4 regions of the Streptomyces cadmiisoli genome follow, and region 1 is predicted to be linked to each of the others. Evidence: riboswitches for the same ligand, from Rfam matches in the RefSeq annotation. Region 1 holds a riboswitch; each other region holds the start of a gene.

Region 1 (4,109 bases):
CGCCTGGCCAAGGGCCTCGGCCTGCTCGCCGACGCCCTCAGGGCGCCCGCGTTCGCCGACAGCGAGGTCGAGCGGCTCGTCCGCAACCGGTTGGACGAGATCCCGCACGAGCTGGCCAACCCCGCCCGCCGCGCGGCCAAGGAACTCTCCAAGGAGCTGTTCCCCGCGACCTCGCGCATGTCCCGGCCGCGCCAGGGCACCGAGGAGACGGTGGCCGGCATCGACTCCGCGGCGGTCCGCGCCTTCTACGAGAAGCACGTTCGCCCCGCGACGGCGACCGCCGTGGTGGTCGGCGACCTCACCGGCGTCGACCTCGACGCGCTGCTCGGCGACACGCTGGGCGCCTGGACCGGTTCCGCGGCCCGGTCGCGGCCCGTGCCGCCGGTGACCGCCGACGACCGCGGCAGGATCGTCGTCGTGGACCGGCCCGGCGCCGTACAGACGCAGCTGCTGATCGGTCGTGTCGGATCCGACCGCCACGACCGCGTGTGGGCCGCCCAGGTCCTCGGCACGTACTGCCTGGGCGGCACCCTCACCTCCCGTCTGGACCGCGTCCTGCGCGAGGAGAAGGGCTACACGTACGGCGTGCGCGCGTTCAGCCAGGTGCTGCGCTCCGCGCCCGACGGCAGCGGTGCCGCGATGCTCGCCATCAGCGGCGCGGTCGACACGCCGAACACCGGCCCGGCGCTCGAGGACCTCTGGACGGTGCTCAGGACGCTCGCCGCCGACGGTCTGACCGACGCCGAGCGGGACATCGCCGTGCAGAACCTCGTCGGGGTGGCGCCGCTGAAGTACGAGACCGCGGCGGCCGTCGCGGGCACGCTGGCCGACCAGGTCGAGCAGCACCTCCCCGACGACTACCAGGCGACGCTGTACCAGCAGCTCGCCGCGACCGGCACCGTCGAGGCGACCGCGGCCGTCGTCAACGCCTTCCCGGTGGACCGCCTGGTGGCGGTTCTCGTCGGTGACGCGGCGCAGATCAAGGAGCCCGTCGAGGCTCTGGGCATCGGCGAAGTGACCGTCGTTCCGGCCGAGTAGGGATCCGGACGGCGGCACGCGCGCGGGAGCCCTGGTGAAGGAAGAGTCACCAGGGCTCCCTTATGTCCGGATTGGGGGAGAGGTTGCCTGTCTGGCCTGTGGCATGCGCTACAAAAGCGGTGTTCCGTTTGGGGATTGAAAGATGCCCCGTTTAGCGTCATCCGGGCTGTCCGTCACGCAGTGCGCCGCGTCCGCGGCACCGGACAGCCATCGCCGAGTCCCCGTACGGCGCGAGCCAGGGGAGCCGGGGACCCAATGATGCAGTCCCTGGGGTGAATCGGACGCCCGCGCCCAGCGAGGGTGTCCGTAGGAGACCTTCCTGCTCCGAACCCGTCAGCTAACCCGGTAGGCGAGAAGGAAGGAAAGGACAAGCCACTACATGGCGTTCACCCGCGCCACCGGGAAGCATCGTCGTCCCGGCCGGATGCAGCGCACCACCGCCCGTGCGGCGGGCGTCGCAGCGCTCACCACCACCGGCGTCATCGGCACCCTGGCCGTCTCCGCGTCGGCCGCCGAACCGGCCGCCGAGCAGACCGGGCTGATGCCGGTCATCACCCTGGGCGACTCGGTCGCCGAGCAGATCGACGCCCAGGCGGTCGCGCAGCAGCAGGCGGCCGAGGAGGCCGCCGCCGAGCGGCGCGCGGAGGCCGCGGCGAAGAAGCTCGCGGAGCAGCGGGCCGAGGAGGCGCGCGAGGCCAAGGAGCGCGCCGCCCGCGAGGCCGAGCGCAAGCGCCTCAACACCTACGTCCCGCCGATCGGCGGCTCCTACATCTCGACCGGCTACCAGGCCGGCGGTTCCCTGTGGTCCTCCGGCAGCCACACCGGCATCGACTTCCACGCCGCGAGCGGCACGCCCGTGCACGCGGTCGGTTCCGGCACCGTCGTCGAGGCGGGCTGGGACGGGGCGTACGGCAACCAGGTCGTCATCCGGATGAACGACGGCTCGTACACCCAGTACAGCCATCTCTCGTCCATCGCGGTCTCCGTCGGCCGGACGGTCACCCCGGGCGAGCAGATCGCCCTGTCCGGCGCCACCGGCAACGTCACCGGACCGCACCTCCACTTCGAGGCCCGCACGAGCGCCGAGTACGGCTCGGACGTCGATCCCGTGGCCTACCTCCGTTCGCACGGCGTGAGCCTCTGACGACGGACCCCCCGCGCCACCCGAAAGCCCCGGTTCACCGAACCGGGGCTTTCGGTGTTTCCGGTGCCTGTTTGTCCAAAAAATATCTATGGATTCCGGCCCGCCGTCGGAGATTCCAGCTCATTGGAATAGAGTCACGAACACGCGTCACTCGTCGACGTTTCACGGGGATTAAGGCGGAGGTCGGTCATGCGTATTCCGGCGCACTCGGTGTGCACGGCGATCCGGGACGACATCGTTGCCGGTGTCCACGAGCGCGGCAGCCGGCTCACCGAGGAACTCCTCGCGCGCCGCTACGGCGTCTCGCGCGTCCCCGTCCGGGAGGCACTGCGCACCCTGGAGGCCGAGGGGTTCGTGGTGACCCGGCGGCACGCGGGCGCGTGCGTCGCGGAACCCACCGAACTGGAGGCCGCCGACCTGCTGGAGATGCGCATGCTGCTGGAGCCGCTGGGCGCCGCGCGGGCCGCGCAGCGGCGCACCGAGGCCCACATGAAGGTTCTGCGCGGTCTCGTCCGGCTGGGCCAGGAGCGGGCCAGGAGGGGCAACAGCGACGATCTGCGCTCCCTGGGCGGCTGGTTCCACGAGACGCTGGCGCAGGCCTCCGGCAGCCCGGCTCTGATCGCGATGCTGACCCAGCTTCGACACAAGATCGCCTGGATGTACACCGTGGACGCTCCGGCCGCGCCCGTGGAGTCCTGGACCGAGCACGGCGCGATCGTGGACGCCGTTTCGCGCGGCGACGGCGAGCGGGCGCGGGCACTGACAGCCCTGCACACGGAGCGCGCCACCACCGCGCACCGGCTCCGGTTTCCCGGCGGCCAGGCCCGCTCCGACCGTGTGAGGACTTCGCAACATCCCGTAAACATGTCGGGCCTGCGGAATTAACACATGCACCGTATACAAAGAGGAGATATTCGGTGGCAGCGTATTAGCCCTGCCCTTTTCCGGGTGCGGCGGGAATTCACGTGCGCGCCTCAAAGGCGTGCCCGTGCGGAATGGGTGTGCCCGTCACGGAAAATTTCCCGGACCGTCAGGGAAGGGCGAAGCCGCGCCGCCGGGAGCGTGAAGTCGCGCCGCGACGGGAAGGGCGAAGCCGCGCCGCCGGAAAAGGTGAAGCCGCGCCGCCCGGGACGGGCGACGCGGCTTCGGTGACCGCCGCGCGAGGCGGTCAGACGGTCTCGGGCAGTTCCTCGAGGCCCTCGGCGACCAGCTTGGCCAGGCGGTCGAGCGCGACCTCGGCGCCCTCGGCGTCGGAGGCCAGGACGATCTCCTCGCCACCCTGGGCGCCCAGGCCCAGGACGGCGAGCATGGAGGCCGCGTTGACGGGGTTGCCCCCGGCCTTGGCGATCGTCACCGGGACGCCTGCGGCCGTGGCGGCTCGGACGAAGATGGCGGCGGGGCGGGCGTGGAGGCCCTCGGCCCAGCCGATGTTGACGCGGCGCTCAGCCATGTGATGCTGCCCTTCAGGTGTTCAGGGTTGTCTAGACCAGTTTCCCATATCGTGAAGTGTGCCCGGTGCCGCCCCGTGGTCGGCCCCGGGCAGTGCCGGACCGCGGCCTCGGCCCGACGCTCGTGCTTCCACAGACCACAGACTGCCTCGCGCCGTTGTCGGACGCGAGCCGTACTCTGGGGCGCATGCAGAGCTCGTCGGAACGGAGCGAGTACCCCGCCCACTGGGAAGCCGACGTGGTGCTGCGCGACGGCGGCACGGCGCGCGTCCGCCCCATCACCGTTGATGACGCCGAGCGCCTGGTCAGCTTCTACGAGCAGGTCTCCGACGAATCGAAGTACTACCGCTTCTTCGCGCCCTACCCGCGTCTGTCCGCCAAGGACGTCCACCGCTTCACGCACCACGACTTCGTGGACAGGGTGGGACTCGCGGCCACGATCGGCGGCGAGTTCATCGCGACCGTGCGCTACGACCGCA
Region 2 (4,109 bases), 660 kb from region 1:
GGAGTACTGGCCGTTCGAGTCCCCGCTCGACGGGCGCGAGGAGTACCCGGTCGAAGGCGGCCCGCGCTTCACGCGCCCGGCCCTGTCCGTGCGCACCGAGGAGCGGCGCGGCACGCAGTGGACCTTCGAGGGGTACGACGTCGAGGACGCCGAGCTGCGGCTGCGCTTCGCTGACGACGGGCTCGCGATCACGCTGCACTACCGGATGCGCCACGACGTCGTCGAGCGCTGGGTGACCCTGCGCAACGAGGGGCCCGCGGCCGAGCTGCTGCGGGCCGACTCCGCCACCTGGACGCTGCCGGACCGCGACGAGTGGCGACTGTCGCAGCTGCACGGCCGCTGGGCGTCGGAGTCCCGCCTCGTCCGTTCCCCCCTCACCTACGGCGAGAAGGTCATCGGCAGCCGGCGCGGCCACACCGGGCACCAGCACCTGCCCTGGGTGGCGCTGGACACCGACGCGACCGAGGAGCGCGGCGAGGTGTACGGCTGCGCCCTCGGCTGGTCGGGCTCGTGGCGGATCGCCGTGGCCCAGCTGCCGGACGCGCGGGTGCAGATCACCGGCGGCGCCGGACACGACGACTCGGGCCTGCTGCGGCTGGCGACGGGGGAGACCTTCACCACACCGGTCTTCGCCGGCCTGTGGACCGACGCCGGCTTCGGCGGTGCCAGCCGTGCCTGGCACGCGTACCAGCGGGCGTACGTCGTCCCGGACGCGGAGCGGGACCGGCCGGTGCTGTTCAACTCCTGGGAGGCCACGGAGTTCGACATCTCCGAGGACCAGCAGCGGGAGCTGGCCCGGCGGGCCGCGGAGGTCGGCGTGGAGCTGTTCGTCGTCGACGACGGCTGGTTCGGGACCCGCACCAGCGACCGCGCGGGGCTCGGCGACTGGACGCCCAACCCCGACCGCTTCCCGGCCGGACTCAAGCCGCTCGCCGACGACGTGCACGCGCTCGGGATGCAGTTCGGGATCTGGGTCGAGCCCGAGATGGTCAACCCGGACAGCGAGCTGTACCGCGCCCATCCGGACTGGGTCCAGCACCAAGTGGGGCGAACCAGGACAGAACTCCGCAATCAGCTGGTGCTGAACCTGGCGCGGGAGGACGTGCGGGAGCATCTCTTCGAGCAGCTCGACGAACTGCTCTCCAGCGCCCCCGTCGACTACGTGAAGTGGGACTTCAACCGCTGCTTCACCGACGCCGGCTGGCCCGGAGAGGCGTACCCGCAGCGGCTGTGGGTCGACCACGTGCGCGCTCTGTACGACCTGCTGGACCGGTTGCGGGCCGCGCACCCCGGGGTCGCCTTCGAGTCCTGCTCGGGCGGCGGCGGCCGGATCGACCTCGGGATCATGAGCCGCACCGACCAGGTGTGGACCTCGGACAACACCGACCCGCTCGACCGTCTCGCCATCCAGGACGGCTTCAGCCAGGTCCACCCCGCGCGCGTCATGGCCGCGTGGGTCACCGACAGTCCCAACACCCAGCTGAACGGCCGCGCCAGTTCGCTGCGCTTCCGCTTCGTCAGCGCCATGGCCGGCGTGCTCGGCGTGGGCGGCGATCTCACCCGCTGGACCGACGCGGAGCTGGCCGAAGCCCGTGACTGGGTGGCCCTGTACAAGGAGATCCGGCCGCTGGTGCAGCGCGGGGAGCTCCACCGGCTGCGCCCGCCGCGGGGCGGGCTCAGCGCCGTGCAGTACGTGCGCGGGGACGAGAGCGTCGTCCTCGCCTGGCTCCAGGCGCAGTCCTACGGGGAGCCAGTTCCGGCGCTGCGGCTGCGGGGGCTCGATCCCGCGGCCTCCTATGAATGCCGCGAAACGGGCGAAACGTACAGAGGTGCCGTGCTGCTGCACCACGGATTGCGCACAGGGCTGCGTGGCGACCTGGATGCGACGGTTCTTCGTCTGCGTCGCATCTGACTGTTCTGTCCGAATTGACGCTTTCATTCCAACTCGCTCCGGAGTAAAGGAACCTGGAGCGATGTCACGTGAGGAGCGTCATATTCGTGACCGTGAGTCGCCCGTCATGTTCACGTAATTCATACGCCTATCAAGGGCATTTGCCGGTGCGGAAAGATCCGGAATTCACGGAGGGTGACCGTTGATTCGGTGAACCGATCAAGAAGATGAGGTTCGCGCGGAACCTCTTGCTTGTCCCATTGCGTCTCGGTCGCTTACGTTCCAGACCGATCCGGGCGGACGCCGAATCCTGCCGCCGCCCGGTGCCCGCGCACACCCACCCGTTACGGCAGGAGCGGGGGACCCACAGGTACAACTGCCTGTTCCGGTCTCTGGAACGGCTTGGGGTACAGCCGCGCCACGGCGCGGCCGGGCATCTCCAGCCCGCACCCGACAGCTCACCTCGCAGGCGACGGAGAGGAATTCGCCATGCCCGCGAAGGGTAAACACCGCCGTCCCAAGGTTCAGCGTTTCACCCGTTCCATCGCCGTCGCCGGCACCGGTGGCGCCGCGCTCGCTCTCCCGTTCATGGGGGTCTCCGGCGCCCACGCCGCCACCCCGGAATCCGCTCCGGGAAAGGCGCTCCAGTCCGCCGCGACGCAAAAGAGCGCCCCTCAGCAGAAATCCGCCGAGAAAAAGTCCGCCGCGAAGAGAGCGGCCGTGCAGACCTATTCGGTGAAGGTCGGCGACTGTCTTTCGAAGATCGCCGAGGAGCAGAATGTCAGTGGTGGCTGGCAGGAGCTGTACGCGGACAACCGTGAGGCCGTCGGCGGGAATCCCTCGCTGATCCACCCCGGTCTGAAGCTCGTGATAGGCGGCAAGGCCGCTGCCGACACGGAGCGGCCTTCGACCACTTCGTCCGGTTCGTCCGAAGCATCGGGTTCGTCCGCTCCGGCTGAGTCCGCTCCGGCCTCGGAGTCCTCGGGCCGGTCCGACGCTGCCGGGTACGCGGCGGAATCGTCCGGGGAGTCGTCGTCCGACGTCTCCGCGGCCGACCGGACCGCCGGCACCGCCACCCCCTCCAGCGGTTACGTCGCACCCGTGGACGGCGGCGTCGGCACCGCGTACAAGGTCGCGGGCAGCATGTGGTCCAGCGGCTACCACACCGGCGTCGACTTCGTCACCCCGACCGGCACCCCGCTCAAGGCCGTCGGTGCGGGCACGGTCGTCTCGGCCGGCTGGGCCGGCGCGTACGGCAACCAGGTCGTCATCCGGCTCGCCGACGGCTACTACGCCCAGTACGCTCACCTGTCCTCGCTGTCCGTCTCCAGCGGCCAGACGGTGACCGCGGGCCAGCAGGTCGGATACTCCGGTGCGACCGGTAACGTGACCGGCCCTCACCTGCACTTCGAGATCCGCACCACGCCCGACTACGGCTCGGACGTGGACCCCGTCGCCTACCTCGGCTCGCACGGCGTCTCCGTCGGCTGACGCCCGCCCCGGCACGCCGCCGAAGGCCGGACCCCGATCCCGGGGCCCGGCCTTCGGCGTACCCGTCCGGCCGTCACGCCGTCCGGCCGTCACGCCGTCCGACCTCACGCCGCCCCGTCGTCGCGCCGTCCGTCGTCCGCTGCCGCCGTCCCTGGGCCCGTGCCCGCCGACACCCGCGCCGTATTCCGCAGTTGACCAATCCTTTGGCAGTGGCTTATCTCACCGCCCGTCAACCCCTTCCTACGTTCGCGTAGGTCATATTCAAAGGTGAATCATGGACCGATGTGGCAGACGATTCGAAGAATGACAGCAGATCAGTGATCGGGTCGTACGTGGCGGTGGGGGACAGCTTCACCGAGGGCGTCGGCGATCCGGGCCCCGACGGAGCGTTCGTCGGCTGGGCCGACCGGTTCGCCGTACTCCTCGCGGACCGCCGAGCCGAGGACGACTTCGAGTACACGAACCTCGCGGTGCGCGGAAAGCTGCTCGACCAGATCATGGCGGACCAGCTTCCGCGCGCGGTCGAACTGGCGCCGGACCTGGTCTCCTTCTGCGCCGGCGGCAACGACATCCTGCGGCCCGGCACCGACCCGGACGACGTCGCCGAGCGCTTCGAGCGGGCGGTCGCGGCGCTCACCGCCGCCGCGGGCACCGTGCTGGTGACCACCGGCTTCGACACGCGGGGCGTGCCCCTGCTGAAACACCTGCGCGGCAAGATCGCCACGTA
Region 3 (4,109 bases), 4.7 Mb from region 1:
AGCAGGACAACGGCCGCGGCATGGTCATCATCCGCTGGCTGGCCGGCGAGTGCGGCGGCCGGCTGCGTGTGCGCCCCACACGGGAGGGCGGCAAGACGGTCTCCATCGAACTGCCCTGGACGGCTCCGGTGCGGCCGATGACGGCGGCGGGGCCGCAGGAGTCCTGAGGACCTGTCCGGCGGTGGCCCCGCCCTCGCGAGGCCGTGCGCGTGCTGCCGGCGCCGGGGCGCGGGTGACGCCCAGTGCGCCGCAACGGGCGTGGACGCGAGCACCCTGGACCTGTCCGACACGACGACGCGAGGGGCCGGGCAGGCCCCGCGGCGACTTCCGCAGGCCGCGTGGTCGCCGTGCGGCGGTCGGGAAGCGCCGGGACCGGCCCCGTGGGCTTCGGCCACCGGACCCGGGCGCTCCTGCTGTTCGGGCCGCTCCGGACGTCCGTACCGCGCGGGGGACTCGCGGGCGGGCAGTCCGGGCCGCCGGGGGCGGCGTGCCGTGCCGCCCGCGTCCCGGAGGGCTCACGGACGGCGTCGGCGGCTTCCGGCCTGCTCCGGGAAGCGGAGCGGGCCGGGGGCATGGGCGGGGCGGTGGCGGCGCGTCAGGACGCCTCCACCGCGCCCCAGGGGTCAGGAGACCCGGCCGTACCAGACACTCCTCGTCCAGATCTTCTGCAGCCTGACGACGTCCCCTGTCTTCGGGGCGTGCCAGATCTTCCCCTTCCCGGCGTAGATTCCGACGTGGTAGACGCTCGACCCCGAGTGGAAGAACACCAGGTCTCCGGCCCTGCGGTTCTTCGCCGAGATGTGGCGGGTCTTGTTGTACTGCTGCGCCGCCGTACGGGGCAGCTTCTTGCCGGCCTTCTTGAACGAGTACAGCGTGAGTCCGGAGCAGTCGAACCTGCGCGGACCGGTGGCGCCCCACTTGTACGGGGAGCCCTGCTTCGACGCCGCGATCTGCAGCGCCTTGAACGACGGCGAGGCGGCCGCGGCCTCGGTCGCGAAGCCGGGAGCCACGACGGATCCACCCACCGCGGCAAGGGTGAGGGCCGAGGCCGTGCCGGCCCGGGCCATGAGCGACGGGACACGATTGAGCGCTGTCATGCGCAACCCTTCGTCAGCCGCCTGTGAAGGATGACCTGTCGGATTCGGGCTGGCGAAGTGGCCCGGCCGCGTGACCGCGGCTTCACCCCAAGGGCTGCTCGGAACGTGCGTTCCGGCGACCCGTCGTGCTGGGTCCTCCACTCCTGCCGATCCACTCCTGTCGACCGGGCATCCGGGCGGCGGCAGGACTCGGCGTCCGCCCGGACCGCCCCGCCGCTGTGGCGGGGGCTTGTCGTCAGACAGGGATCTTGACGTACCGAAGTCTGAAAATCCCAACGGAAGCGGGTGTTTGTGGCGTTACTCACCACTCGCCCATTCGGGTGGACAGCCCCTCGATCGAACGGATGTCAAGGGCGCCACGAGCCCCCGGACCAGCGGTGGAACCATCAATTCCGCCCCGAGGGCCCTCGTGTTGCGCAAGTGCGGAGGCCCCGAAAATGTACGTGGAAATACGCCGTGCGGGGGTACGCCGTTTGGTCCGTTTCAACTCCGGTCCGGACACGCCGCGGTGAGTGTCGACACGACGGGCCGCCGGATGGTTCGTCAACTGTCGGAGCGCGGCGGAACATCCGCCCGGGCCGGTCGGCGGTCACCGTCCAGGACGCGCTGCGCCCGCGCGGAGGTTGCGGAGCACGGCTCGGTTTCACCCCTTCGGCGCATCGGCGCGAACCCGTCGTGCGGCGCGGCGGCTTCTGGCACCGGCGCGGGGCCGGCGCGCGGACCGCGGCCGGTGCCGCCGACGCGGGCCGGTTCGATCCGCGCCGGCCGGCCCGCCGCGCCGAGGTGACGGCTGATCAGCGGACACGCGGGCGCGTCGGGGCGCATGGGGCGATCGGGCCCGGCGACGGCATGCGCGGGGCGAGCCGACGGCCCCCCGGACGCGGAAGACCGTGTGCCCCCGTCCGCTACAGCGGGGGCACACGGTCCGTCGGTGGGTGCCGGCGCTCAGCCGACCGCTACCGGCATCGGCGCGCGGGCGGGTTCCCCGTGCCCGGCGGTGGCCCGGCGCCTGAGCGCGCCGCCGACCAGCATCGCGCTCAGGCCGAGGACCGTCCACACGCCGAGCGTCAGCAAGGGCCCGGACGCGCCGGCGCCGTCGAAGAACGCCACCGACCGCAGGAGCGAGACCCCCGCACCCGGCGGGAGCAGCTGGCCGATCGTCCCGGCCGGCTCGGGCAGCATCGGCGGGGCCGAACCCGCCGCGGAGAACGGATTGCCCAGCAGCATCATCGTGGTCGCGACGACGGCCACGCCCGCCTGGCCCATCAGCGCGGCCAGTCCGGCGACGGCGCTGCTCACGGCCAGCGACGCCAGGGCGAACACCGCGGCCTCCGCCCACCGGTCGCCGGTGAGGCCCTCGAGCCAGGTGTGCGCGATCAGCGTGCCGCCGACGCCGACCAGGCCCGAGGCGGCGACCAGAGCGGTCACGGCGCGGCCGCCCCGCAGTCCGGCCAGCGCGACCATGGCGCCCGCCGCCGTCCCGGCCAGTACGAGCGGCAGGACGCTGGAGCTCAGCGTCGTACCGCGCGGGTCGGCCTCGGGCGTCGGGACGACATCGACGATCCGGATCTCGGCGCCCTCGGCGGCGGCCCTGTCGGCCACCGCGGTCCGCAGCGCCTGCGCGACCGCCGGGCCGGCGGCGGAGGCGGTCAGCAGCTCGGTTCCGTCGGCGGTGACGACGATCGCGCCGTACACACTCCGGTCCTCGACGGCCTCCCGGGCCGCGGCCTTGTCGTCGTAGCGGTGGATTTCGAAGGCGCCCTTCTCGCGGGTCAGCCCCGCTTCGACCTGAGCCGCGGCGGCCGCCGGGCCGGCCACGCCGAGCGGCAGGTCGCGGGGCGCGGTGCGGGCGGAGGGCCAGGCGAAGGCGCACAGCGCCAGGGTCGCGATCAGTGGGACGAGGACGGCGACGGCGAAGACGTGGCGCGTGCCGTTACGGGGTGGCGAGGACATGGCATCTCCTGTGTGGGCCACTAAAAAGAAGGATCGTTCGTTTTAGGAGTGTCCCCACCGTGCGCGTGCCGACGTGGCTTGTCAAGAAGGAATGTTCGTTTTACATTCGGGGCATGGCTCGTGTATCCCAGGAACACCTCGACGCACGCCGCCGGCAGATCCTGGACGGCGCCGCGCTCTGTTTCGCCCGCAACGGCTTCCACGCCACGTCCATGCAGGACGTGCTGAAGGAGGTCGACCTGTCCGCGGGCGCGGTGTACCGCTATTTCAGCGGCAAGGAGGAGCTGATCGGCGCCATCGTCAACGAGGTGCTGGGCACCGTGCGCGAGATCTACGAGGACGCGGCCCGGCAGAGCCCGCCGCCGTTGCCGGACGAGCTGATGCCCCGGGTCATGACCCGGATGAAGGAACTCCGGCCGGGCGTGCTGGAGGACGGCCAGTGGATGTTCCCGCGGCTGATGCTCCAGGTGTGGACCGAGACCCTGCGCAATCCCGAACTGGCCGCCGTCCTGCGGCCGAGCTTCGAGGTCGTACGGGCGTCCTGGCTGAAGGTCGCCGAGAGGTACCAGGAGGAGGGCCTGCTGCCCGACGACGTCGACACCGACGCGATGGCCCGCGTGATGATCGCGGTCGTGCAGGGCTTCGCCACGCAGATGGCCCTGTTCGGCACCGTCTCCGAGGACACCCTGAGCGCCGGAGTACGCGCCCTGTCGAGCGTGCGCAGACCGGGTTCACGCGGCTGACCGGATCACAGCTCGGTTAACGTGCCCGAAACTCGTGCCAACTAGCCTGCGCCTCCACGCCACCAGGGATTTTGCCCCGTGGCCGCGGCAGCCGGGCCCCGCACGGCCCGGAGCGAGGATGTGAGGTGCGCCGTGCAACTGACCCCGCACGAGCAGGAGAGGCTGCTCATTCACGTGGCCGCCGACGTGGCCGACAAGCGCCGGGCCCGCGGGCTGAAGCTGAACCACCCGGAAACCGTCGCCCTCATCACGTCCCACATCCTCGAAGGCGCCCGGGACGGCCGTACCGTCGCTGAACTCATGGCTTCCGGCCGCA
Region 4 (4,109 bases), 2.1 Mb from region 1:
TACTTGCCGGTGAGGAAGCCCGCCGCGAGCCCGTAGTACGGCACAGCGGCCAGTCCGCCCTGCGCGGCGACGTCCAGCAGCGCGCCCTCGTAGGTCTCGCGGGAGACGAGGTTGTAGTGCGGCTGGAGCGCCACGTAGCGCGCCAGGCCCTCGCGTTCGGAGAAGTCCAGGGACGCCTTCAGCCGCTCGGGCGAGATGTTGGAGGCGGCGATGTGGCGCACCTTGCCGGCCGCCACCAGTTCGTCCAGGGCGCCGATGATCTCCTCTACCGGCACCTCGGGCTTGTCGAAGTGGGTGTAGTAGAGGTCGATGTGATCGGTGCCGAGACGGCGCAGCGAGGCGTCCGCGGCGGCCTTGATGGTGCCGGCGGTCAGGCCCTGGTACTCGGGGTGCTGGCTGACCTTGGTCGCGATCACGACGTCCGACCGGTTGCCGCGCGCCCTGAGCCAGTTGCCGATGATCGTCTCGGACTCGCCGCCCCGGTTGCCCGTGACCCAGGCCGAGTAGGAGTCGGCGGTGTCGAGGAAATTGCCGCCGGCCGCCGCGTAGGCGTCGAGCACGGCGAAGGACTGCGCCTCGTCGGCGGTCCAGCCGAAGACGTTTCCGCCCAGTGCGAGCGGAAAGACGTTCAGATCGGTGCTGCCGAGCGGGCGGAGAGAAGTCATGGACGTCATGGACAAGGTCAACTCCCGCCCCGGTGGCGGCTGTTCCGCATGCGCCGGGACCGGCAGCCCTGACGTCGGGGGGTTGTCGTCAGGACCGCCGGGGTTCGCGGAGAGCCGCTGTCAGGGGGTGAGTCCCTTGCTGCGCAGCCAGGCCAGGGGGTCGATGCCGCCGTCCGCGCCGCCGGAGTGGACCTCGAGGTGCAGGTGGGCCCCGGTGACGTTGCCGGTGGCGCCCACCCGGCCGATGACCTCGCCCGTGGTGACCTTCTGGCCGACGCTGACGCTGATGGAGGACTGGTGGGCGTACCAGATCTCGGTGCCGTCATCGAGGGTGAGCACGGTCTTGTAGCCGTACGACCCGTTCCAGCCGGCCTCGGTGATGGTGCCGCTGTGCACGGCCTTGAGCGGCGTGCCCGTGGGCGCGGCGAAGTCGAGTCCGGTGTGGTAGCCGGAGGACCACAGGGAGCCGGCCTGACCGAAGGTCGAGGTGAGGGTGTACGAGGAGGTGGGCAGCGTGTACTGCTTGGCCAGCGCGGCGAGGCGCTCGGCCTCGGCCTTCTCGCGGGCCTCCTCCTCCGCCGCGGCCTTCTCGGCGGCGGCCTTGGCCGCGGCCTCCTTCTCGGCCTTCTCGGCGGCTTCGGCGGCGGCCTTCTGCGCGGCGGCCACGGCCTTGGCGGCGGCCTTGGCGTCCACCTGGTCCTGCTGCTGTTCCGCCTGGGCGATGATCCGGGCGCGCAGCGCCTCGCCGGCGTCGGTGGTGCCCTCGGCGGTTTGCTCGGTGGTGATGCCGATGCCGCTGAGCGGGGCGGCGCTCTCGGGGGTGCCCTTGTCCGAGTCGTCGGAGATCAGCGAGCCCACGGCCGGGAGGTCGGGCATCGATATCGCCACCGGCGGCTTGCCGGTCTGCGCGGTGGCCATGCCGCCCGCGCCGACCGCGGCGATGACGCCGACGCCGAGAACCGTGGAGCTGCGGGCGAGCCCACCGCCACGCTGCTTGGAGACGCGGTGCCGGCCACGTACGGGGCGAACGGTCTCCGCGGTGGGATTCCATTCCTCCCAGGGGCCCTCGTCGGTGCGCTGACCCCCGTAGACGATGGTGTCGCCAGAACTCTGGGTCGGCGCGAAGGGGGCTTCTGGGGCAGGCCGGTTGGACGCCACGTGGGCGTACTCCTTTCCTTCCTTCTCGCCTACCGGGTTAGCTGACGGGTTCGGAGCAGGAAGGTCTCCTACGCGCGTAAATCAGCCAGCCGATATCGGCGACTTACGCCCGATTCACCCCATGTTCGGTGGTTCCCCGGTTCCCTTGCGGGATTCGGCGCGTGCGCACGGAGCCGCCTCTTGTGACGGCTGGGACGACCGCGCTGCGTTATCGGACGTTAATAGAACCGGGGCCTGATTTCCAAGCGGTTCCACTTGATCATTAACGAATTCCAGGTGGACGTACGGTGTCATGAGTGGAGAAAATCGGGCGAGTTGACCACCGACTGCGCGGAATACCTGATCTGACCGTGTGTCAGTTGTTATGCGGAGGGCGTTCGCCCGGTCACATGCCGTGACAGCGGGGATCGACTCGGATCGAATGTGTGCCGAGTGCGCCCGCGAGAAAATGCGGAAAAAACTTGAGGCCGGAATCCAAAACTGGATTCCGGCCTCAAGCCTTCAGTAGCGGGGACAGGATTTGAACCTGCGACCTCTGGGTTATGAGCCCAGCGAGCTACCGAGCTGCTCCACCCCGCGTCGTTGTGACTCCAGTGTACGTCATGTTCGGGACCGAAAGTGACACGCTGCCCCTCCGGGGGTCCCGACCGGCGATTTCGCCCCCCGCAGCGGGGCGGAGAGCGGGCTGCGCAGGGGAGCGGGCCGGGCGCGGCGCGGGCCCGTGGGCGCACGGCGGCCGGCGGAGCCCGGCCGCCGCCGCGAGGTCCGCTCAGCCCGCGTTGAGGTCCGAGAACTCCGTCAACCGGGCGATCGGCAGGGTGTGTTGCGTCTGGAGCACCTTGGCGCGCAGGTAGCGGACGTTGTGGGCGGTGGTGAAGACCCCGGTGGGGATCCGGTCGCGGACCGCGACGCCCAGTCCGCGCAGCTGCTCGGCCTTGTCGGGGTTGTTGGTGAGCAGGTCCAGTTCCGTGATCGACAGGGCGTTCAGCATCTGGGCCGCCGCCGTGTAGTCGCGGGCGTCCTCCGGGAAGCCGAGCGCGGTGTTGGCCGCGTAGGTGTCCAGGCCCTGGTCCTGGAGGGCGTACGCGTCGAGCTTGTTGTAGAGGCCGATGCCGCGGCCCTCCTGGCGGAGGTACAGCAGGACGCCGCCGCGGGTCGCGATGCGCTCGACCGCCTCGCGCAGCTGCGGTCCGCAGTCGCAGCGGGCCGAGCCGAAGACGTCGCCGGTCAGGCACTCGGAGTGCAGCCGGACCAGGGGTACGGCGCCGGGCTCCGGGGCGCCGAGGACGACGGCGAGGTGCTCCTGGCCGTCGGCCAGACCGTGGAAGGTGACCAGTTCGGCGTCGACGCCGTAGCCGTCCTGGAAGCGCAGCGGCACCCGGACGCGGGCGCGCGGCGTGGCGGCGGGAAGGTCGGGCATGCGGGTCTCCGATTCCGTCCAGGCTGCTTCAATTTTGAAGCAGCCTCTTCGATCAAGGACCCTACTCCATGCTTGAACTTTGAAGCAACGAGTTTGCGGGGATCCCCGGCGGCCGCGTGACGCGGGTCACGTGCAGGAGGTCGACGAGCGGCGCAGCCACGGGACATCGGTGGGGGCGCAGCGCGCGTCGTCGCCCTGGAGGGCCTGTGTGACGCTCAGGAAGATCTCCTCCAGCTGGCCCACCTGCTGCGCTGTGAGGCGGTCGAACAGCAGGGCGCGCACCGTCTCCACATGACCGGGAGCCGCCCGCTCCAGCACCGCCACCCCCTCGTCCGTCAGGGCCGCGACACTGCCCCGCTTGTCCGACGGACAGCCCTCGCGCCGCACCAGGCCGTCCTTCTCCAGCCGGGCGACCGCGTATGTCAGCCGGCTGCGGGTGATCTTCAGCCGTTCGGCCAGGTCGGTCATGCGCAGCCGGTGCTCCGCGGCGTCGGAGAGGTTCGCGAGGATGGAGTAGTAAAGGTGAGGCATGCCGGCCTCCTGCTGGAGCTGCCGGTCGAGCGCGTCCTCCAGCAGGAGGGTGGCCGCCATGTACGCGCGCCAGGCGCGCTGCTCCTCGGGGGTGAGCCAGCGAGTCGTCATGCCGCCAGTGTAGTTTTGCTTAAAACTTGAACCAAGCCCGCCGTCTCCCAGATGGGTGCGCCGATGCCCTTCCCCCACGTCCTGCTGTCCGCCGCCGTCTCGCTGGACGGCTACCTGGACGACACCGGCCCCGAGCGCCTGCTGCTCTCCGGCCCGGCCGATTTCGACCGGGTCGACGAGGTACGGGCGTCCGTCGACGCCATCCTGGTGGGCGCGGGCACGAT

The links. A riboswitch is a leader RNA that binds a small molecule or an ion and turns the genes downstream of it on or off. The one in region 1 is predicted to bind cyclic di-AMP.
Region 2: another riboswitch for cyclic di-AMP. It lies ahead of DN051_RS08460 (M23 family metallopeptidase); the one in region 1 lies ahead of DN051_RS11310 (M23 family metallopeptidase).
Region 3: another riboswitch for cyclic di-AMP. It lies ahead of DN051_RS32810 (C40 family peptidase); the one in region 1 lies ahead of DN051_RS11310 (M23 family metallopeptidase).
Region 4: another riboswitch for cyclic di-AMP. It lies ahead of DN051_RS20925 (M23 family metallopeptidase); the one in region 1 lies ahead of DN051_RS11310 (M23 family metallopeptidase).

The regions. Positions count from the first base shown of each region.
Region 1 is NZ_CP030073.1:2,695,248-2,699,356, reverse strand. Features, by position in the region: gene DN051_RS11315 (M16 family metallopeptidase) at 1-1,038, shown strand, start outside; cyclic di-AMP (ydaO/yuaA leader) riboswitch at 1,240-1,404, shown strand; gene DN051_RS11310 (M23 family metallopeptidase) at 1,418-2,182, shown strand; gene DN051_RS11305 (GntR family transcriptional regulator) at 2,372-3,067, shown strand; gene DN051_RS11300 (HPr family phosphocarrier protein) at 3,351-3,632, opposite strand; gene DN051_RS11290 (bifunctional GNAT family N-acetyltransferase/acetate--CoA ligase family protein) at 3,818-4,109, shown strand, end outside.
Region 2 is NZ_CP030073.1:2,034,445-2,038,553, reverse strand. Features, by position in the region: gene DN051_RS08465 (alpha-galactosidase) at 1-1,912, shown strand, start outside; cyclic di-AMP (ydaO/yuaA leader) riboswitch at 2,216-2,376, shown strand; gene DN051_RS08460 (M23 family metallopeptidase) at 2,381-3,382, shown strand; gene DN051_RS08455 (SGNH/GDSL hydrolase family protein) at 3,700-4,109, shown strand, end outside.
Region 3 is NZ_CP030073.1:7,442,272-7,446,380, forward strand. Features, by position in the region: gene DN051_RS32805 (ATP-binding protein) at 1-167, shown strand, start outside; gene DN051_RS32810 (C40 family peptidase) at 624-1,097, opposite strand; cyclic di-AMP (ydaO/yuaA leader) riboswitch at 1,101-1,278, opposite strand; gene DN051_RS32820 (ABC transporter permease) at 2,043-3,050, opposite strand; gene DN051_RS32825 (TetR/AcrR family transcriptional regulator) at 3,164-3,793, shown strand; gene DN051_RS32830 (urease subunit gamma) at 3,926-4,109, shown strand, end outside.
Region 4 is NZ_CP030073.1:4,828,677-4,832,785, reverse strand. Features, by position in the region: gene DN051_RS20930 (aldo/keto reductase) at 1-665, opposite strand, end outside; gene DN051_RS20925 (M23 family metallopeptidase) at 786-1,823, opposite strand; cyclic di-AMP (ydaO/yuaA leader) riboswitch at 1,835-1,993, opposite strand; tRNA gene DN051_RS20920 (tRNA-Met) at 2,329-2,402, opposite strand; gene DN051_RS20915 (GTP cyclohydrolase II) at 2,593-3,243, opposite strand; gene DN051_RS20910 (MarR family winged helix-turn-helix transcriptional regulator) at 3,370-3,885, opposite strand; gene DN051_RS20905 (dihydrofolate reductase family protein) at 3,949-4,109, shown strand, end outside.